Regions from separate parts of the Erwinia amylovora genome, predicted to be linked through region 2. Evidence: predicted binding sites of a transcription regulator. Region 2 holds the regulator's gene; each other region holds the start of a gene.
What was found. Region 2 encodes PurR, which represses purine synthesis genes. Its sites were predicted from a motif close to CANGCAAACGTTTGCNTG; they were not measured.
Positions count from the first base shown of each region.

Region 1: JGC47_RS15470 (NCS2 family permease) is a predicted target of PurR. The motif match lies at 3,120-3,137, and genes of this name have one in related genera.
Region 3: cvpA (colicin V production protein) is a predicted target of PurR. The motif match lies at 3,014-3,031, and genes of this name have one in related genera.

Region 1 is NZ_CP066796.1:3,393,978-3,400,845, reverse strand. Features, by position in the region: gene JGC47_RS15490 (transposase) at 1-6, opposite strand, end outside; gene soxS (superoxide response transcriptional regulator SoxS) at 1,099-1,524, opposite strand; gene soxR (redox-sensitive transcriptional activator SoxR) at 1,627-2,094, shown strand; gene JGC47_RS15475 (glutathione S-transferase) at 2,138-2,800, shown strand; gene JGC47_RS15470 (NCS2 family permease) at 3,267-4,616, shown strand; gene JGC47_RS15465 (Na+/H+ antiporter) at 4,782-6,431, shown strand; gene JGC47_RS15460 (LysR family transcriptional regulator) at 6,481-6,868, opposite strand, start outside.
Region 2 is NZ_CP066796.1:1,752,593-1,761,735, forward strand. Features, by position in the region: gene JGC47_RS08175 (MATE family efflux transporter) at 1-589, opposite strand, end outside; gene JGC47_RS08180 (riboflavin synthase) at 841-1,506, shown strand; gene cfa (cyclopropane fatty acyl phospholipid synthase) at 1,551-2,699, opposite strand; gene punC (purine nucleoside transporter PunC) at 2,945-4,117, opposite strand; gene punR (DNA-binding transcriptional activator PunR) at 4,229-5,161, shown strand; gene purR (HTH-type transcriptional repressor PurR) at 5,158-6,183, opposite strand; gene JGC47_RS08205 (C40 family peptidase) at 6,586-7,422, opposite strand; gene JGC47_RS08210 (Grx4 family monothiol glutaredoxin) at 7,800-8,138, shown strand; gene rnt (ribonuclease T) at 8,406-9,086, opposite strand.
Region 3 is NZ_CP066796.1:2,476,255-2,483,122, reverse strand. Features, by position in the region: gene accD (acetyl-CoA carboxylase, carboxyltransferase subunit beta) at 1-744, shown strand, start outside; gene folC (bifunctional tetrahydrofolate synthase/dihydrofolate synthase) at 810-2,072, shown strand; gene dedD (cell division protein DedD) at 2,062-2,811, shown strand; gene cvpA (colicin V production protein) at 3,107-3,592, shown strand; gene purF (amidophosphoribosyltransferase) at 3,629-5,146, shown strand; gene JGC47_RS11390 (UbiX family flavin prenyltransferase) at 5,216-5,791, shown strand; gene argT (lysine/arginine/ornithine ABC transporter substrate-binding protein ArgT) at 6,057-6,839, shown strand.

The DNA of each region.
Region 1 (6,868 bases), 1.6 Mb from region 2:
TCTCATAATGCTATTACCTTTCTTAACAATACTTGAATAAGTGTGACTTAATTAATAAATGGATCTGTTATTTCAGATATTATCTAATCCTGAGAAATCAGGTGATTGGGCTGTCATACCTTACGTTAGGTTATTATGAGGAAAATAACATTATGGGATTCATCCTATTTTTTTAAAAAAGAGTTTTGACGGCTTTTGATATTGTTTATTTTGCTATCAGTTCCTCTCATCTCAATTCAAACCATTAGTATAATTAGGAAAATTCGCGCGGGATGTAAAAACTGTGCTACTTCAATCCGGTTCAACGGGTTATGTAAAAATTACCGCTAACTGTCGTCGCCAGAGATCCCCCTGATAGTAAAATTGAATCAGGGACAGGTTAAAATCAGGCTTTTCAAGCAGTAACAACGTGCCCTTTTAAAACCCGGGTATTTTGAAGGGTGAAATTATTTTAAAAATTCAAATTTGCCACCAGCGATAAAACCCACAGACAGGTTAAACGATGTTAAATATCAAAGCGGAAATAAGGAAAGGTTGTATTTACCCGGTCGAAAAACGCCCTGGTTTGACCTGGATAAAACTTTCTAAAGCAAAACATGTGAAAAGACGCCTGACATCCGTAAACGAAAATTTTAATGAGAAAGTTCCGCATCGGTAGTATATCAGCAATCACCACCTGAGCTTTGCCAGCTTGTAAAGGTTTCATATCTTTAACAAGCAAGGTGGACAATCCGGGGACGTCAGACAGGCGATGTAAAGCCGGGTTAGTGCTAAGGCGTAGGCTCGTCAGTGGGTGTTTGGCTTGTTACATCGGCAAACCCCTCTTTGCTACTATGCCAGGCGTTAAGCAGGTTTCGCGTATGCAACGACATAGCCAACAGCCCGCTGGTAACCAGCTTGACATAGCGAGATCAATACCGGCAAAAGCGGCTGGCATAAGACGGCGGCGGCACCGTGCATTTAGGGGGCTGGCGTGAAACATCGTGTCGAGACTCAAACGGTGATGAGCCAGTCGCCTGCTGTCTGTGGCAGAAAAGGGTTGGCGAGCGGGCATGAGGTTGTGGCGGGCATCAGCGCTGCGGATCCCCGCACGGGCATTTAGTTACAGATTGGGCAGCTTTTGTCATTTCGCTGCGGTTGAAAGCTGCTGGCCGGGTAGTCGCCGCAGTCAAAATTCCAGCTGCTGCGCTGTAGCCTCTGGCGGCGCATGGTATTACGGTAAGCCGTTGGCGTCTGGGAAAACTGACGACGAAATACCCGGGAGAAAGTTTGCTGCGAATCGTAACCATATTGCATGGCGATATCAAAAACCGGGCGTTGACTCTGGCGCAGCGCTTCGGCAGCCCGCATTAAACGGCGTTCCCGGATATATCCACCCAACGTCTGTTTTGTCACCGCGCGGAACATTCGCTGTAAATGCCACTTTGAGTAGCCTGATTTTGCAGCCACTTCCTCAATCGACAGGGCTTTGTCCAGATTATTGTCGATCCAGTTGGTCAGGGTGTTGATGATGTCGTCATGCATACATTTTTCTCCCAAATCTCTGACGAAAATGGATTGATACCTCTCGCGGCCTCACTGGTCGGTGAGTATAATTCCTCAAGTTTACTTGAGGTAAAGTGCTAAATGAAAAAAAGTACCCATAATCCCAACAAGCGGGAACTGACTCCTGGTGATGTGGCGCAGCGCTGCGGCGTGGCGGTATCTACGCTGCATTTCTATGAAAGCAAAGGGTTAATTAGCAGCTATCGCAACGGGGGCAATCAGCGGCGTTACACCCGTGACGTGCTGCGTCGCGTTGCGGTGATCAAAATAGCCCAGCGTATCGGCATACCGCTTGCCACCATCGGCGATAGCCTGATGCAGTATTCCCCCGGTAAGCGTATGACCACCAGAGAATGGGCACTGTTGTCACAGCAGTGGCGTGATGAACTGGATCGTCGTATTGAAACGCTGACCCACCTGAGAGACGATCTCGACGGCTGCATCGGCTGTGGTTGCCTGTCGATGGAGGATTGCCCGCTACGTAATCCTGATGACCGCCTGAGCGAACAGGGTACCGGGGCCATACTGCTGGATGTAAAAAGCGTCTGAGCTCCTATACTGATGATTTGATTGCCGACATTAAGGAGTGATGATGATCACTGTGCACCATCTTAACAATTCACGTTCGCAGCGAGTGCTGTGGCTGCTGGAAGAGCTGGAAGTGCCGTATCAGATTAAATGCTATCAGCGTGAGGCCAGCATGCTGGCTCCTGACGAGCTAAAAAAAGTGCACCCGCTGGGCAAATCCCCGGTTATTACCGATGGGAATCGCGTGGTGGCGGAATCCGGCGCGATCCTGGAGTACCTGGCGGCGCATTATGACGCCGAAGATCGGCTGAAACTTTTTGATGATGAAGAGGTAATACAATCGCGTTATTGGTTGCACTATGCCGAAGGTTCATTAATGCCGTTGCTGGTGATGAAACTGATCTTCAGCCGGATGGGTAAAGCGCCGGTACCCTGGCTGCTGCGACCGATTGGTAGTGCATTTGGTAAAGGGGTGCAGAAGGGCTATATCGATCCCCAGTTGGCCACCCATCGCCAGTTTATCGAGCAGCATCTGACCAGCAATGAGTGGTTTGCCGGCAGTCGATTCAGCATTGCCGATGTGCAGATGAGCTTTCCGATACAGGCGATGACCGCGCGCGGTGGTGCCGCTGGCAGCCCTGCGATTCAGGCCTGGCTGGAAAAAGTGCAGTGCCGCGCGGCCTGGCAGCGCGCTTTGGATAAAGGGGGCGAAATTCACCTTGTGTGAACAGTTTTCCCGTCTGTGAAAAAACGTTTTACCCCTCCCGTGCCGGATAACGGTTATAAGAAAATCTTTGCAGTGTACCGGGGCTAATCCCGGTACTATATCAGCGCTTATGGCGGATGTTGGTGCATCGCCAGACAATGGCATGTCAGCGCGAACAGGTGTTGAAAGTACGACATAAAACACTGGATAATCGTTTGCCTGCAATTAATCGTCATCTTGCAAGTCTGTGTTCTGCTGACGGGTATTCGTCACAGTCCCGGCTTAGCGTTTGCCAGCGGCACCAATGACGCAGAATATTTATTACGCACACTATGCGTGGAATAAAAACGTTTGCCTGTATTCGGTTTATGCCCCGTACGATGTACTGTGCGCGGCGAATATTGCACCAGGGATGCAAACGGAGATCGCTGCGCGCCGCAGCGATGCCACGCAGCAACAACTCATAAAAAAAGCTCAGAGGAATACTATGTCTACTCCTTCTCAACCGGCGAGCGGCTCTTTAGACGCCTGGTTTAAAATTTCCGCACGCGGCAGTAGCGTACGCCAGGAAGTGATCGCCGGCTTGACGACCTTCCTGGCGATGGTTTATTCAGTGATTGTTGTCCCATCTATGCTCGGTAAAGCGGGTTTTCCGCCGGCTGCCGTCTTCGTTGCAACCTGCCTGGTTGCCGGATTTGGTTCTCTGCTGATGGGGCTGTGGGCCAATCTGCCGATGGCAATTGGTTGTGCCCTTTCTCTGACGGCGTTTACCGCTTTCAGCCTGGTACTGGGCCAGCAAATTAGCCTGGCGGTGGCGTTGGGGGCGGTATTCCTGATGGGGGGGCTGTTTACCCTGATCTCCGCGACCGGCATCCGCGCCTGGATTTTGCGCAATCTGCCAATGGGCGTGGCACACGGCACCGGCGTGGGTATCGGGCTGTTTTTGCTGCTTATCGCGGCGGACGGCGTCGGTCTGGTGATAAAAAATCCGGGGCCGGGACTGCCGGTCGCATTGGGGCATTTCCCTTCTTTCCCGATTGTCATGACTTTGCTGGGCCTGGCGGTGATTTTTGGTCTGGAAAAGCGGCGCGTCCCCGGCGGTATTTTACTGACCATTATTGTGATATCGGTCATTGGTCTGATATTCGATCCTGCCGTGCGCTATCAAGGGCTGTTTTCCATGCCAAGCCTGAGCGACAAGCAGGGGAACTCACTGGTATTTAGCCTGGATATTATTGGTGCGCTGAAACCGGCAGTGCTGCCAAGCGTGCTGGCGCTGGTGATGACGGCCGTATTTGATGCCACCGGGACCATTCGTGCCGTGGCGGGTCAGGCTAATCTGTTGGATAAAAACAATCAGATTATCAGCGGCGGTAGGGCGCTGACCAGCGACTCACTGAGCAGCATCTTCTCTGGATTGGTCGGTGCGGCTCCTGCCGCGGTGTATATCGAGTCGGCGGCCGGTACGGCAGCGGGCGGCAAAACCGGGCTGACGGCGGTTGTGGTCGGCGTGATGTTCCTGCTCATCCTGTTTTTGTCACCGCTGGCCTACCTGGTTCCGGGTTATGCCACCGCACCAGCACTGATGTACGTCGGGCTGCTGATGCTGAGCAACGTGTCAAAAATCGACTTTAACGATTTTGTCGATGCGATGTCTGGTTTGCTGGCAGCGGTATTTATCGTGCTAACCTGCAATATCGTCACCGGTATCATGCTCGGTTTCGGTTCGTTGATCGTTGGCCGCCTTGTTGCCGGTGAGTGGCGTAAGCTGAACGTGGGCACGGTCGTTATTGGTGTCATCCTGGTCGCATTCTATGCCGGCGGTTGGGCAATTTAATCCAGTTTGGGGCCGTAATTTGCGGCCCCGGCTGCAGATGCAGCCAAATTTTCCCGCTTAACGCACTTCCTGTTTTTCAACGTCTGATGAATTTGCTTTACTATCAGGTGGGCATATACATCGCCATGCCCCAATCCCACTGGAAGACGTATAAAAAAGGAAAACATGGAAATCTTCTTTACCATCCTCATTCTGACGCTGGTTGTCTCGTTGTCAGGCGTGGCTGCTCGTATCATTCCATTTCAAATTCCCCTGCCGCTGGTGCAAATCGCGATGGGAGCGCTGCTTGCCTGGCCAACGTTTGGCCTGCATGTCGACTTTGACCCGGAGTTGTTTTTAGTCCTGTTTATTCCGCCGTTGCTGTTTGCCGATGGTTGGAAAACCCCCACCAGCGAGTTTTTACACCACGGGCGTGAGATCCTTGGCCTGGCGCTGATGCTGGTGCTGATTACCGTTGTTGGCATTGGCTATCTGATTTACTGGCTGGTGCCGGGGATCCCACTGCTGTCTGCCTTTGCCCTGGCTGCCGTGCTGTCCCCTACCGATGCGGTAGCGCTCTCCGGCATTGTTGGCGAGGGGCGCATCCCGAAAAAAATTATGGCCATTTTGCAGGGCGAAGCGCTGATGAACGACGCTTCCGGTCTGGTATCCATGAAGTTTGCCGTGGCCGTGACGATGGGTACGATGGTGTTTACCGTCTCCGGTGCGACGTTGGAGTTCCTCAAAGTGGCTATCGGCGGTTTGCTGGCGGGCATCACCATCTGCTGGCTGTACGGTAAATCTCTGCGCCTGTTCAGCCGCTGGAGCGGTGACGATCCGGCAACGCAGACGGTACTGCTGCTGCTGCTGCCGTTTGCTTCCTATTTGATTGCGGAACATATTGGCGTTTCCGGCATTCTCGCGGCGGTGGCAGCGGGTATGACCATCTCGCGTTCCGGCATTATTCGCCATGCTCCGCTGGCAATGCGACTGCGTGCTAACAGCGTCTGGCAGATGCTGGAATTTGTCTTTAACGGCATGGTCTTCCTGATGCTGGGCTTGCAGCTGCCGGACATTCTCGAGGTATCGTTAAATCAGGCGAATGCCGATCCTGATGTCGAGCTGTGGGCGCTGTTTGCCTCGGTGGTTCTGATCTATGCTGCGTTGATGATTGTGCGCTTCGGATGGCTGTGGACGATGCGTTTGATCAGCCGCCGAATGTTGAAAAAACGCCCGATGGAGTTTTCCAATTACTCAACGCGCGAGCTGCTGATTGCCTCATTTGCCGGCGTACGTGGGGCAATCACGCTGGCCGGTGTGCTGTCTATTCCGCTGTTACTGACCAACGGCAGTGATTTCCCGGCGCGTTATGAGTTGGTGTTCCTGGCAACCGGGGTGATCCTGTTCTCGCTGCTGATCGGGGTGATGGTGCTGCCGGTGCTGCTGCGCGGCGTTGAAGGGATTGATAAATCCGTGCATCGGCGCGAAGTACAAACGGCGCGAGCATTGATGGCGGCCACTGCTATTGAAAGCCTGCATCACATGGAAGAGCGGCTGGCCTCCGATGCCGATGAGAACATCGATAGCGAGCTGCTAAAAGAGGTTAGCCTGCGCGTGTCGGGCAACCTGCGCCGCCGGGTTGATGGCAAAGATGATATGGAACGTGCGCTGTATGCGGAAAATCTGGAGCGCCGTTTCCGTCTCAACGCGCTGCGTGCCGAACGTGGCGAGCTGTATCATCTGCGCGCCACGCAGAAAATCAGCAACGAAACCATGCGCAAGTTACAGCACGATCTCGACCTGATGGAAACGCTGCTGACGGATAAAGAGGAATAGCGCTCTGTTGCTGCCGCGCAGCGGGCGATGCTGGTCGCCTGCTGCCACCTTATAGCGATAAGCGAGGCGTTTCACCCGGCCAAAACTCGCGGCAACAGCCTATCCAGGCCTGGGCGCTGCGCGACAAATAGCTGCCCTCGCGCCAGATTAACCCCAGATCCCACACCAGGTCCGATTCCAGCGGCAGCCACAGCAGCTGGCTTTTGTCCAGACGCTGGCAGATCGGCTCCGGCAGAATGGCTACTCCCATCCCTGCCTGTACCATTGCCGCCAGAAAGTCCCACTGTCCGCTGCGCACCGCAATTTGCGGCGTAAATCCGCTGGACTGAAAAGCCCGCATCAGCTGGCGATTGAGCGAAAATTCTTCGTTATAGATCAATATCGGGTGCCCGGCCAGCTCACCGATGGGCATATGGCTACGGCGTAACCACTCTTCG
Region 2 (9,143 bases):
TGGCCACTCCACAGCCAACGCCACCCAGAGCAGGCATACCCAAATGGCCATGGATAAAGACATAATTGAGAGGAATATTGACCAGCAGACCGAGAAAACCCACGACCATTGCCGGTTTGGTTTTTGACAGCCCTTCACACCGATCGCGCGCCACCTGGAAGAACAGGTAGCCCGGCGCGCCCCAAAGCAGGGCATGAAGATAACCGATGGCCTTTTGCGATAACAGCGGGTCAACATTGTGCAGGCTACCGATCAGATAGCCGGCGTTATACAATACGATCATAACCAGCACGGAAACCATACCCGCCAGCCAGTAGGCCTGGCGTACCTGATGGGCAATCAGATCGCGGCGGCCGGAGCCATTAAGCTGTGCCACAACCGGCGTTAAGGCCAGTAGTAAACCATGGCCAAAAAGAATAGCAGGCAACCAGATTGAGGTCCCCACTGCAACGGCGGCCATATCCGTGGCGCTGACGGCACCGGCCATTACTGTATCAACAAAGCTCATTGATGTCTGCGCAACCTGCGCAAGGATCACCGGGATAGCCAGGGCTAATAACTGACGCGCCTCTGAGAGGTACTTCTGCACACATACACCTTAATTGTTTACCCTTTATAGAAAATATTCGGGTTCTGAGAGAATGAGGAGACCATTGATGAAAACGGCTTTTCTATGCCGGTTCGCAGGGGGTGACTATTCTAATGCTCACAGGTTAAATAGCCAATCAACAGATAGAAGAATGGCACGTAGTGTCACGCAATGTGGTTGCGCATTATTTGGCTTTGACACGTTGCCAGGGCAAACTAAGCGGCAGGAAACAGTTATATTGAGGCAAAATCATGTTTACAGGTATTGTGCAGGGCACCGCTGAGGTGCTGGCGATAGAAGAAAAACCCAATTTTCGTACTCACATAGTTAAAATGCCGCCGGAGCTACTGCATGATTTGCAGCTGGGTGCATCGGTTTCACATAATGGCTGCTGCCTGACGGTGACCGGCGTTGAAGGCGACCGGGTGAGCTTTGATCTGATAAAGGAGACGCTCCGCATCACCAATCTCGGCTCCCTGAACGTCGGGGACAGGGTAAACGTAGAGCGTGCCGCCAGGTTCAGTGATGAAATCGGCGGTCATCTGATGTCCGGTCATATTATGACAACCGCCGAAATTACCCGGATACTCACTGCGGAAAACAATCGCGAGATCTGGTTTAAGCCGCAGGATGCCAGCCAGATGAAATACATTATGCACAAGGGATATATTGGCATCGATGGTATCAGCCTGACCGTGGGTGAGGTGACACGCACTAAATTCTGTGTGCACCTGATCCCGGAAACGCTTGCGCGTACTACCCTCGGTAGCAAACGTCTTGGCCAGCGTGTGAACATCGAAATCGATCCGCAGACGCAGGCGATAGTGGCAACCGTTGAGCGGGTACTGGCACGCCGTGAAGCAGATCTGTTAGCGGCGACCGTGGCAGACAAGCAGGGCGATGCTTCACGGGAGTAGCTGATAACAGGGCGGCTGAACGCTGCCCGTCCATCTTCATCCTTTTAACGCGCTACGCGGATCCCACCCTCTGTGCCGCGAGTGAAGACCACTTGCCATAGTTGAATGTCCCTGGCACGAAACGCGCCAGCGCAGGCATTCAGATAGTAAGAGAACATGCGTTTGAAACGCTCGCCATATTTGTCTGACAGCTGCGGCCAGGTTGTCAAAAAACGCTGGTGCCAGCTCATCAGCGTGAGATCATAATCAGCCCCCATGTTATGCCAGTCTTCCATGACAAAATGCGGTTCGCTGGCTTCAGCAATATGACGCACCGAAGGCAGGCAGCCGTTGGGGAAAATGTATTTATTGATCCACGGGTCGACGTGATCATTTGTATTACTGGCACCAATCGTGTGCAGCAGGAAGACGCCATCAGGTTTCAGATTACGATCGACCACGTCAAAATAGGTGGCGTAGTTTTTCGGTCCGACGTGTTCAAACATACCCACGGAAACGATGCGGTCAAATTGCTGATTGAGGTCACGATAATCCTGAAGCAGGATATCCACGCTCATTCCTTCGCAGCGCTGCCGGGCCAATTTTTGCTGCTCGGCAGAAATCGTGACCCCCACCACGCTAACGCCATAATGACGGGCAGCGTATTCAGCCAGGCCTCCCCAGCCACAGCCAATGTCCAATAGCGTCATACCCTGCTTAAGTTGTAGCTTTGCACAAATCAGCTCCAGCTTCGCCTCCTGGGCCTGCTCAAGCGTTTCAGCTCGTTTCCAGTAACCACAGGAATACTGCATGTAAGGATCCAGCATTGCGGTGAAGAGGTCGTTACCCAAGTCATAATGTTCTTTACCCACCATCCAGGCACGTTTGCGGGACTGTAAATTGGTTAAACGTGAAGCGGCGATACGCAATGTATCTTTAAAATGACGGGGAAGCTGTTGGTCAAGGTGCGCGTTGAGCACGCGCTGAAAAAAAATATCCAGGCGTTCGCACTCCCACCAGCCATCCATATAGCTTTCGCCCAGCCCTAACGAACCCTCCTGCAGCACTCTCTTAAAGAAGTTGGGGTTATTCACCTGAATGTCTGAGGAGCGGGATCCGTTAACTTCAATATTGGCCTTACTTAATATTTCCTGGGCGATTCGGTACCACAGATTATTCCCCAGGCTTTCATCTTCAATACACGATGAACTCATAGCTTCTCCATCATCCTGTGCGATTGATACCTGAGAAAAAGAATAGTCAATTTTCGCAGATCTGTTAGGAGCCATAAGGCAAATATCACGGCCTGTAACCCATGCAGAAGAGAATCAGTCGAACTTCAGAAGCCAGCCATGAGGCCGTGCGCTGCGGCCATCGGGAAGATTCAAGGGGGCATAATCTAGTGGATTTCTGTTAGCCTGCTAAATTTGGCCGGTTGATTTCAGCGGTGATTTTCCGCTCACAGCATGAGATGACGCTCCGCCATGCGCTGCACAACATAACCCAATGCTGCGATTAAAATGGTGGTCAGCATCACCAGCACGGTGGTATCCAGAACCGTATCAATCAATGATGATACGACCATGCTGGCGAGAAAGCACAGGCCAAGCTGCAACATATTTTGCAAGGCGGCCGCTTTACCGCTGGCATGAGGGAAGGGCAGCAGGGCGCTGGACACAACGATAGGGTAGATTGCTCCATTCGCCATCGCCATGCCGCAGAACGGCAGCAAAAGAGCCCAGAGCGCAGGCTGGGAATATTGCACAATTAGCCAGAGTGCAACAATGCTCAGACTGTAGAACATCAGCAGCGAGGGGAGGATTTTGCGTCCGTTAAATCGATTTAAAAGCGCACGACAGCTAAAGCCACCGATCAAAAAAGCGACCGTTTGCGGCACGTAACTCAGGCCAATATCGGCAGGTGAAAGACCCAGATTACCTAAAATAAACGGTGAACCGGTAAGCCACGCAAAGAAGCTGGCAGAGCAGGCTGCATAGATAGCGACGTTGCCGCTGTATACGGGTGATTTAAGCAGGGAAACGAAGCCGGGAGCGGCGATGTCAGGCGCGCTTTTATCATGCCTTGGTTGTGATGGCAGTCGCAAGGTTGGCACCATCAGCAGCAAAGTAATTAGTAACAGCGTGACGAAGATGGACTGCCATGGAAAATGAGCTAACAGCCAGGCTCCGACCAGTGGCGCCATGGCCGGTGAGAGCGCGACCAGCGGCATAATAGTGGCAAATACACGGTTGGCTCGTGCAGCGCTGTAGCGGTCAACCACCAGAGCTTGCCAGCTGACGGCCGCAGCACAGACGCCGACAGCCTGCACAAATCGCCATGCCAGCAGCGAAGCTGCTGAATTAACCCAAAGCATGGCGGCACAGCCGACAGCAAACAGACTCAGGCCCATCAACAGTACCGGCTTGCGCCCGATGCGGTCTGAAAGAGGTCCCCATACCAGTTGCGCGCAGGCAAATCCGGCAAGGAAAATACTCAGGCTGGCGCTGACAGCGCCAGCCTGAGTATTCAGATCTTGCTGCATCACACCAAATGCAGGCAGGTACATATCGGTAGCAAGGAAACCCAGCATGCTTAGCAGCGCCAGGTAAATCATAAAAACTGCAGAATACATGTTAATTAACTCTTATCAGCCCGTTTTAAGCTTGCGCAGTGTAATCGCGTGCAGGACAGTCTGTGAAACGCTAATATTCGTTGATTGGAATGAATTTTTTTGAAGGCAAATATGTGGTCAGAACATTCACTGGAAGTTATTGATGCCGTGGCCCGGACCGGAAGCTTCACCGCCGCTGCCGCAGAGCTGCACCGCGTCCCTTCTGCAATAAGCTATACGGTGCGTCAGCTTGAGGAATGGCTGGCCGTAAATCTGTTTGAAAGGCGGCATCGTGATGTGGTGCTGACCGACGCCGGACGGGTATTCAGCGAGGAAGGCAGGATTGTCATCAAAAAAATGCTAGCCACGCGCCGCCGCTGTCAACAGGTGGCAAACGGCTGGCGCGGGCAGCTCAATATCGCCGTCGATCGCATTGTACGCCCGTCGCGAACGCGGCAGCTGGTGGTGGATTTTTACCGCCACTTTCCTGACATGGAGCTGCATATCATGCCAGAAGTGTTTAACGGCGTTTGGGACGCGCTGGCAGACGGGCGGGTGGATGTGGCGATAGGTGCCACGCAGGCGATCCCGGTTGGCGGGCGTTTCGCTTTCCGTGATATGGGGAGCCTTAACTGGCGCTGCGTGGTTAATGCACAACACCCGTTAGTCAGTCGGCCCGGGCCACTGACTGAAGAGTGGATACGCGAGTGGCCTTCGTTGGTGCTGGAAGATACTTCACGCGCGTTACCCAAGCGCACGACATGGACGCTGGATAATCAGCGGCGGCTGGTCGTACCTGACTGGGAAAGCGCTTTTGATTGCTTGCGCGCGGGTTTATGCGTTGGCATGGTGCCGGGCCATTTCGCCCAGCCGTTGCTGCAGCGGAATGAACTGCGTGAGCTGGCGCTTAGCTCGCATTTTCCTGACAGCCCGTGCTGTCTGAGCTGGTCGGAACAAAGCGCCTCACCGGCGCTGAGCTGGCTGCTGGAATATCTTGGCAGCACGGAAACCCTGAGGGCCGAATGGCTTAGCGAGCAGCAGGACCCGGCACCGCTGCGTGATTAACGGCGGTAGTCCCGGTAAGGTCCATCCGCCACCGAACGTCGTTCGATCAGAGAAGGATAGACCTCAATGGTCTGCGACTCTTCACGTTTGCTGGTAATGCGATCAATTAACATATCAAATGCGGTTTCACCGAGGCGCTCTTTCGGTTGATGTACCGTGGTCAACGCCGGAGTAAAGTAACGGGCATTGCGCACGTTATCATAACCAATCACCGAGATGTCTTGCGGTACGCGCAGTCCCATTTCATCTGCTGCACAGATTGCGCCCATCGCCATAATGTCACCCCCGCAGAATACGGCAGTCGGACGCTGTTTCTGCGACAGGATCTGTTGCATGGCGAGATAACCGGATTCAGGTTCAAAATCACCCTGTACCAGCCACTCATCGCGCAGTGTGATCCCGGCCTCGCTCAGAGCTTTCACAAAGCCCGCATGGCGCCCGCCCCCGGTGTTGCGCTCCAACTGACCCGGGATGGCACCAATATCGCGGTGCCCGCGTTCAATCAGATAACGCCCCGCCAGATAGCCGCCATCAAAAGCGTTATCCAGTACCGTGTCGGTGAAGTCACCGCGCGACTTGCCCCAATCCATGACTACCATCGGGATATTGCGGTTATCTTCTAACATCGCAATCAGCGCGTCCGGGTATTCAGAGCACATCACCAGCAGCCCGTCGACACGTTTTTGCGCCATCATCGACAGGTAAGCCTGCTGCTTTTGTATGTTGTTATGAGCATTGCCCAGGATCAGGGTATAGCCTTGAGCAAAGCAGCGGCGCTCCACCGCCTCGATGATTTCAGCAAAATAAGGTGCTTCGCTTGAGGTTGCCAGCAGGCCAATGGTTTTGGTGTGGTTTACCTTCAGGCTACGAGCTACGGCGCTTGGAGAATAATGCAACTCTTTGATAGCTACCCAAACCGCTTCTCGCGTTTCTTCGGCGACAAAGCGTGTTTTGTTTATGACGTGCGACACGGTGGTGGTGGAAACACCCGCGCGCTTTGCCACATCCTTAATCGTTGCCATGAAAATCGTACTCCTGGTGTTATCAGTAACCTGCTGATAACTGGTTTGTTAATCGTTTGCCTTTACGCAAGCTTTTCCCGATTGGCCAGAATTATTGGGGGCTGTCTCAAAAGGTCGGGAAGGGGTCTTGCTTGTCCGTAAAAGGACGTGCAGTGCTGGCTTAGCCAGATTTTGGCGCCGTTGCGCAACGCAAAGCAGGAATTCTAACAAGGCTTAGCAAAGAAAACGAGATTTTTACCGTTAACGATAACAATAAATCCAGGCTGTTAAGGCAAAGTGCGGCAGGGACGAGAGTAAATAACTCACCGAAATTTAGGACTATTAGCCACGGCGGGTCAAACCATCAGGAGCCAGCAAAGAATTTTGTCTGACGGCGCGGCAGTTAATACCTTCAGCTAACCGTTAACGAACCGTCTTCGGAGTCATCACGCGGCGAGCGCCTACGTAATGTTCTTGCCAGAAATCATCACCCAACGCGCTAACCTGAATGTCTTTACCCGTTCGAGGTGACTGAATGAATTTACCGCCGCCGAGATAGACACCTACATGATCGGCACTACCTCTGCCGTTAATACGGAAGAATACCAGATCGCCTTTCTCAAGCCGGTCACGCCTGATCGGCGCGGCATCACGCAGGTGATACATCTCATTAGCGGTGCGAGGAATTTTGAATTTCACCAGATCTTTATAGGCATACCAGACAAGGCCACTACAGTCGAACCCGGTTTTAGGCGAGCTGCCACCCCACAGGTAAGGTTTGCCCAACTGACCCATCAGTTTACTCACTGCGGTTTCACGCGCTCTCTGATAACGAATGCGATGGGCATTACTGAGCTTCAGTGGGGCCGTCAGAACCGCCTTGCGATCTGCACGCTGGCTGCCATAACGTTTTTTTACGGTCTTTTTGATGCCGGACTGGTGGCTTAACGGCTTTTGCGCCGCGTTTATTTTTTTCGTTGGACGCTTAACAACGGTGGCCTTCTTTTTTAACTTTTGTTTTTGCAGCGGGCTAAGCTGTGCCAGTTCTGCGGGTTGTTTGGTTTTTTTTACCGGGGGTTCTTTATGTTTTTTGGTCGGGGAAGCTTTTACCGGACGTCGTTTGCGTCGTTCATCTTCACGTGCGATGCTCCGGTCAGCCTTGTGCCGATCGGCATTAACAGGCGCCTGTGGCGATGCGTGCGCCATATTGAAAAATAGTTGAGCAATGGCCAGCATGAAAAGCGTAATGAATGAACGCATCGTTTCCATTAACAATCTGTGCATTGCGGCAGGCAGCAACGCGAAGGTAAATAGTGAATTCTGCGCGCAGGCAGAAGGATATTTGGATTCTAAACTAACTCGAGACCAAAGGGTAAGGTCTTTTTTGTTACAATAATACAATCGGGATGTATAGATTAACAAATATAATCAGTTCATTAATTCAGTGCTTTACCTCAACTGTGTTTCAACGGATGCAGCAAAGCTCATGAGAAAATGTTATTTTGTTATCATCTTCTGACCGCAAAGCGGGTTAAAACCCAGATGTACTGAAATTGTCGTTTTAACGTCAGGTCAGAATAGCTACAATATTGGCTGGCTACAGCTATACACGAAGTATCGTATTGAGGAAGGCATTTATGAGTACTGTAGAAAAAATTCAGCGCCAGATCGCAGAAAACCCAATCCTGTTATATATGAAAGGCTCGCCGAAGCTGCCGAGCTGCGGTTTTTCTGCCCAGGCCGTACAGGCGCTTTCTGCCTGTGGCGAGCGTTTTGCGTATGTGGACATTCTGCAAAACCCGGACATTCGTGCTGAAATGCCAAAATTTGCTAACTGGCCAACGTTCCCGCAGCTGTGGGTTGACGGCGAGCTGGTCGGCGGTTGCGATATCATCATTGAAATGTATCAGCGTGGTGAACTGCAGCAGTTGATCAAAGAAACCGCCCAGAAATACCCAACTGACGCCGCAGAATGATGGCCGTGGCTGGCGTCTGAACTGCCGTTTTGCCACTGCAAGCCAGTCGGTGATAGTTGCTGACTGGCAAATCACTTCGGCGTTCTGTCATGCTACCGGCTCGATCGCTAATCCGGAGCAATCGGCCCCCTGATGGCCTGATATACACAGCGTCAACAATTTCAGCTCAACGCGCGGGAATGGCTTTGACCATGCGATTAGCTGTTGCTAAAGGCCCGTTAAATCTGGGTTACCGTCCCTGAACCGACCCACGTTAAATCCCCAGGGCTATTCGCACCCTGATGCGTTGCCGGTGCTGCTTTCTGCGGCAGCGGGCAATGGCCATCCGCCAAGACGCTTCCAGCGGTTAACCAATTCACAGAACAGATCCGCCGTTTGCAGTGTATCGTACAAGGCCGAATGTGCCTGAGCGCTGTCGAATGACATTCCTGCTGCGTTACAGGCTTTTGCCAACACGGTCTGCCCCAGTACCAGCCCGCTAAGTGCAGCGGTATCAAAGGTTACGAAGGGATGGAAAGGGTTGCGTTTCAGACTGGCACGTTCTGCGGCAGCATTCATAAAGTTGAGATCGAACGTGGCATTATGTGCCACCATAACCGCCCGGTTACAGCCGCTGTCCTTAATGCCTTTACGCACTAATTTGAAAATAGCGTGAAGCGCTTCGTATTCACTGACCGCTGCGCGCAGAGGATTAGCAGGATCAATGCCATTGAATGCCAGTGCTTCAGCAAGCAGAACCGAACCGGGAAAAGGCTCGACGTTGAAGTGAAGCGTTTCATCTTTTTCCAGCCAGCCGTCACTATCCATTTTCAACGTTACTGCCGCAATCTCCAGCAGGGCATTCGTTTTGGCATCAAAACCCGCGGTTTCGACATCAATCACCACTGGATAAAAACCGCGAAAACGGCTGTTCAGGGTATTCAGTTCATTTGATTCAGACATCGGCATCTCGTTGGCGAAAAAAGACAGCGCGCATTATGGCAAATTTTGCAGGGGGATGCAGCA
Region 3 (6,868 bases), 720 kb from region 2:
CGTATGCATGGCCGCGATCGTCTGCACAGTGTACTGGACGAAGGTTCTCTGGTTGAACTGGGTAGCGAACTGGAACCTAAAGATGTGCTCAAGTTCCGTGATTCCAAAAAATACAAAGATCGCCTGTCAGCTGCGCAGAAAGAGACCCGTGAAACCGATGCGCTGATCGTGATGAAAGGCACCCTGCACGGCATGCCGGTTGTCGCAGCCGCTTTTGAGTTTTCCTTTATGGGTGGCTCAATGGGCTCGGTGGTCGGAGCACGCTTTGTGCGCGCCGTAGAGCAGGCGCTGGAAGATAACTGCCCGATGATCTGTTTTTCAGCATCAGGCGGAGCGCGTATGCAGGAAGCGCTGATGTCGCTGATGCAGATGGCGAAAACCAGTGCCGCACTGGCCAAAATGCAGGAGCGTGGCCTGCCGTACATTTCAGTGCTGACCGATCCCACCATGGGCGGGGTCTCTGCCAGCTTCGCCATGCTTGGCGATCTGAATATCGCGGAACCTAAAGCGTTAATCGGTTTTGCAGGCCCCCGCGTAATTGAGCAGACCGTACGTGAGAAACTGCCGCCAGGCTTCCAGCGCAGTGAATTTTTGATCGAGAAAGGGGCGATTGATATGATCGTGCGCCGTCCGGTAATGCGCTTCAAGTTGGCCAGCATACTGGCGAAAATGATGAATCTGCCTGCTCCTCAGGAAGATGTTGTCACCGAAGCGACCGCGGAGCCTCAAAACTCTGAGGCCTGACCGATGATGAGAGGGGGGTTCTGCGTCCCTTTCACTCATGAACCCTAACTTTGTGAACGGGACACATGGATAATCTTCCTCAAGCCACGTCGTCTCTTGCCGCATGGCTTCATTATCTTGAGCATTTGCACTCCCAGGCCGTCGATCTTGGTCTGGAACGTGTCCAACGCGTTGCAACCGCGCTCGACCTGCTTACCCCAGCCCCTGTCGTGATCACCGTTGCCGGGACGAATGGCAAAGGCACCACCTGCCGCACCCTTGAAACCCTGCTGCTGGCCGCAGGCTATCGCGTTGGGGTTTACAGTTCGCCGCACCTGGTGCGCTACACTGAGCGGGTTCGCGTTCAGGGGGAAGAGCTGGCAGAAACGGCGCATACCGCCTCTTTTGCGGCGATTGAAGCCGGGCGTGCCGCCACCTCGCTCACCTACTTTGAATTTGGCACGCTGTCGGCGCTGTGGTTATTCAAACAGGCGCGGCTGGATGTGGTGATCCTGGAAGTCGGCCTGGGCGGGCGGCTGGATGCCACCAATATGGTGAATGCGGATGTGGCGGTGGTCACCAGTATTGCGCTTGACCATACCGACTGGCTGGGCACGGACCGGGAAAGCATTGGCCGCGAGAAGGCAGGCATTTTCCGCAAAGGCAAGCCAGCGGTGGTTGGCGAGCCGGATATGCCAGGCAGCATTGCCGTGATAGCAGCAGAGAAGGGCGCGCAGCTCCGTCAGCGCGACCGTGACTGGTCATATCAGCTCAACGGTGACAGCTGGTCCTTCCACGATGCCAGCGGCAGTATTGAGCATTTGCCACTGCCGCAGGTGCCGCTGCCCAATGCGGCTACCGCGCTCGCGGCGCTGCGTGCATCAACGCTGGAGGTTGAAGAAGCGATCATCCGCCGCAGCCTGCACCAGGCGATTTTGCCGGGACGTTTCCAGACTGTGAGTGAGTCACCCCGGGTTATCCTCGATGTGGCGCACAACCCCCATGCGGCGAGCTATCTGGCGGGGCGTCTGGCGGAGATCAAAGGCGAAGCCAAAGTGCACGCGGTGGTGGGTATGCTGCACGATAAAGATATTGCCGGTACGCTGGCGTGCCTTGCCCCGCAGGTTGATTACTGGTACTGCGCGCCGCTGGAAGGTCCTCGTGGTGCCAGTGCAGAGCAGCTGATGACACATCTCAAGGCGGCGCAGTCCTTTGCGTCGGTAACCGCAGCCTGGCACCATGCGTTAATGCAGGCGGGACAACAGGATATTGTGCTGGTGTGCGGCTCTTTCCACACCGTTGCGCATGTCATGGAAACGATGGCATCGGAGAATGGCAGTGGCAAGTAAGTTTCAAAACCGTTTAGTCGGAACCGTGATTATTGTGGCGCTGGGCGTTATCGTGCTGCCAGGCGTGCTTGATGGTCAAAAGAAACATTATAAAGAAGAGTTTGCGGCCATTCCTCTGGTGCCAAAAGCCGATGAGCAGCCGGAAACTGAAGTGGTGCCGCCGGTAACCCAGTCGCTGCCTGTGCAGCCGCCTGAAAATGGAGACGTCACCGCCGCGGGCAATGATAATCCTTCGCAGGCCGATAGCGGCTCGACCGTGCCGAGGTCGCACAGCCAGCCAGCGGTAGTGATGCCGCCGCCGCCGGTGCAGCAGCAGGTTCAACCGCCTAAAGTGGTGGAAAAACCTGAATCGCAACCCAGGCCGCAGCCGGAACCGGTCGAAAAACCCATCGGGAAAGCCGAGCCGGTTGAAAAACCAAAACCGGCGCCTAAACCTGAGGCGAAGTCTGAAGCTGCGGTAGATAATCCCTCTCCGCCGGCAGAAACGGCACCAACGGGTCAGGCATATGTCGTACAGCTTGGCGCACTGAAAAATGCCGCCAAAGTGAATGAAATTGTTGCCCAGCTGCGCCTTTCCGGCTACCGCGCCTTTACCGTCCCGGCAACGCCGGTACAGGGGCAGATTACCCGTATTTACGTCGGGCCGGATGCGTCGAAAGCCAAAATGCAGGCTGCCATCGGTGCACTACAGGGGATATCAGGGCTGGGTGGCGTGGTGAAACCTTACGCTGCACATTAATGGTTTTGCCGGTCCCGCTGGCTATCGTTGCGATAGCGGTCGTCATCCGCGCCCGGCGTAGCCACCAGGCAACGCCGGGCGTTGTGCATGATGACAACGGCAAATCAAGGTATTGCATCAGGGGACGCTGGTGGAAGAGAAAGGCGGCGGCCAGCGGTTTTTTAAACTGCGGGGGTAATTTAAATTCGCACGGTAAAACCCCTACGCAAACGTTTTCTTTTTCTGTTAGAATTCGCCCCGAACTGAGCCTGAGTCTCTGAAGACCCAGGCCGGGGCAGGGTAACTGGAAGTGTTTATGATCTGGATAGATTACGTCATTATTGCGGTTATCAGTTTTTCGGCTCTTGTCAGCCTGATCCGTGGGTTTGTTCGGGAAGCGCTTTCTCTTGTGACCTGGGGATGCGCCTTTTTCGTCGCCAGTCATTATTACTCCTTCCTTGCCGTCTGGTTCACAGGATTTAAAGACGAACTGGTTCGAAATGGCATCGCCATTGCGCTGTTGTTTATTGCCACGCTGATTGTCGGGGCTATCGTCAACTATGTGATTGGTGCTCTGGTTGAAAAAACCGGTCTGTCAGGAACCGACAGGGTTTTGGGCGTCTGTTTCGGGGCATTACGTGGCGTGCTGATTGTTTCCGCCATGCTGTTTTTTCTCGATACGTTCACCGGCTTTGCTAAGGGCCCGGACTGGCAGCAGTCCCGGCTTATTCCCCAGTTCAGTTATATCATCAGGTGGTTCTTTGATTACCTGAAAAGCACGTCGAGTTTTTTGCCCCGGTAATCGCACCGGGGTCGCGGCTTATGAGGAAATATCACTATGTGCGGTATTGTCGGGATCGCCGGTTTTATGCCGGTCAACCAGTCGATTTATGACGCGTTAACGGTGCTTCAGCACCGTGGGCAGGATGCCGCAGGCATCGTAACCATTGATGCATTGAATTGCTTCCGTCTGCGCAAAGCAAACGGGCTGGTCAGCGATGTATTTGAAGCCCGCCACATGCAGCGTATGCAGGGCAATATGGGCATTGGCCATGTGCGCTACCCGACGGCTGGCAGCTCCAGCGCTTCTGAAGCTCAGCCCTTCTATGTCAACTCTCCCTACGGAATTACCCTTGCCCATAACGGCAATCTGACAAACGCCCACGAGCTGCGTAAAGCGCTGTTCGAAACCGGCCGTCGTCATGTCAACACCACCTCGGATTCTGAAATTCTGCTCAATATCTTTGCACAGGAAGTGGACCGCTTTCAGCAATACCCGCTGGAAGCGGATAACATCTTCGCCGCCATTGCGGCGGTGCATCAGAAGGTGCGCGGGGCTTACGCCTGTGTGGCGATGATTATCGGACACGGGCTGGTAGCGTTCCGCGATCCTAATGGCATCCGCCCGTTGGTGATCGGTAAACGCCCGATGGTCGACGGCCGCACTGAGTATATGGTGGCTTCAGAAAGCGTGGCGCTGGACACCTTAGGCTTTGAGTTTCTGCGTGATGTGGCCCCGGGTGAAGCGGTGTACGTGACGGAAAAAGGCCAGCTATTCACCCGTCAGTGCGCTGAAAATCCGAAATGCAATCCGTGCCTGTTCGAGTATGTTTACTTCGCCCGTCCCGATTCGTTCCTCGACAAGATTTCTGTCTACAGCGCCCGCGTACGCATGGGCACCAAGCTCGGTGCCAAGATCGCCCGTGAATGGGAAGATCTTGACATCGATGTGGTGATCCCCATCCCTGAAACCTCCTGTGATATTGCGCTGGAAATGGCGCGTATTCTGGATAAGCCTTACCGTCAGGGTTTCGTAAAAAACCGCTATGTGGGCCGCACTTTTATTATGCCCGGCCAGCATCTGCGCCGCAGCGCGGTTCGCCGCAAGCTGAACGCCAACCGTGCCGAATTCCGTGGAAAAAATGTGCTGTTGGTGGATGACTCCATCGTGCGCGGCACTACCTCGGAACAGATCATCGAAATGGCACGCGAAGCCGGGGCGAAGAAAGTTTACCTGGCTTCAGCCGCGCCGGAAATTCGCTTCCCGAACGTCTACGGCATCGATATGCCTAGCGCAACGGAGCTGATTGCTCACGGACGCGAAGTGGAGGAGATCCGCCAGCTGATCGGTGCCGATGCGCTGATTTTCCAGGACCTTAGCGATCTGATCGAAGCGGTACGTGAAGAGAACCCGGATATTTCGCAGTTTGAATGTTCCGTTTTCGACGGTATCTACGTTACCAAAGATGTCGATCAGCAGTACCTCGAGTACCTGCAATCCTTGCGCAACGACGATGCCAAAGCAATGCAGCGTCAGAATGAAGTAGAAAATCTGGAAATGCATAACGAAGGCTAAGCGCTTGGTGGTGTAAGCAGGTAACATGGGCCGGAAGCAATTCCGGCTCATTTTTTTTAAGGACAGGGTATGAAACGACTCATTATTGGCATCTCTGGCGCCAGTGGGGTGATTTACGGTATACGCACGCTGCAAATCTTACAGCAGGTCAGCGACATTGAAACGCATCTGATAATGAGCCAGGCAGCGCGGCAGACGCTGGCCCTGGAAACTGACTACTCGGTGCGTGACGTGCAGGCAATGGCTGATGTGGCGCACGACGCGCGCGACATCGCGGCCAGTATCTCGTCCGGATCTTTTAAAACGGACGGCATGGCAATCCTGCCTTGTTCAATGAAAACCCTGTCCGGCATTGTTCACAGTTACAGCGACGGGCTGCTGACGCGCGCCGCTGACGTGATATTGAAAGAGCGCCGCCGACTGGTGCTGTGCGTGCGTGAAACCCCGCTGCATCTTGGTCACTTGCGCATGATGACCACGGCGGCGGAACTGGGTGCGATAGTCATGCCGCCGGTACCGGCGTTTTATCACCATCCGCAAAGCGTGATGGATATTGTCGACCAGACGGTTAACCGCGTGCTCGATCAGTTCGATATTCAACTGGACGATGACCTGTTCACGCGCTGGCAAGGTGCAAAGCCCTGATCGGCAGCGCTAAATGGGTGCAAATACAGGCGCTGAATCGATCTTTGTGCACAATGCACACGATGATGGAAGATTGCCGCTCGTCTGTAGCAAAAACCTGCTATAAGTTTCCCTGCAAACCGGATACACACAGCGCCGGGTGAAACGCATGTTAAAAACAGCGTAATGTCGCGTAAAGTGGCATGGAATCTGCAAATTAAACCGGGTCAGTCACAGCGCAAGGCATCACGCACACCATAATAAAATCCGAAATTGAGGGGGTTCAATGAAAAAGCAGGTTCTGGCTCTTTCCCTGTTAATGGCAATCACTGCGGCAGGCAACGCTTTTGCCGCCGGCCCGAAAACGCTGCGTATCGGTACCGACCCGACCTATGCCCCGTTTGAAATGAAAAATGCCGAGGGGCAGCTAACGGGCTTCGATATCGATCTGGCCAATGAAATTTGTCAACGCATGGAGACGAAATGCACGTTCGTTGAAAGCGATTTCGACGCGCTGATCCCATCGCTGAAAGCAAAGAAGGTGGATGCCATCATCTCCTCCCTGTCGATCACCGCCAAACGCCAGCAGGAGATCGCTTTCTCTGCAAAATTGTACGCGGCGAACTCCCGACTGATTGCACCTAAAGGATCGAAAATTCAGCCCACGCTGGCGTCGCTGAAAGGCAAAACCATCGGGCTGTTACAGGGCACCACCCAGGAAACTTACGCCAACCAAAACTGGCGGCCGCAGGGTGTTACGGTGACGCCTTACGCTAACCAGGACCTGGTGTACCAGGATTTGACCGCAGGCCGTATCGATGCGGCCTTCCAGGATGAAGTTGCTGCCAGCGAAGGTTTCCTCAAGCAGCCCGTCGGTAAAGACTATGCGTTTGCCGGCCCGGCGATAAAAGATGAGAAAATCTTTGGCGTGGGCACCGGCATTGGCTTAAGCAAAGATAATCCGGCTTTGAAAGCCGCCATTGATAAAGCCTTTGATGACATGCGTAAAGATGGCACCTACGCCAGGTTAGCAAAAAAATACTTCGACTTTGACGTGTACGGCGGTTAATGAAACCTGTCTGCGGGCCTCACTGCGTA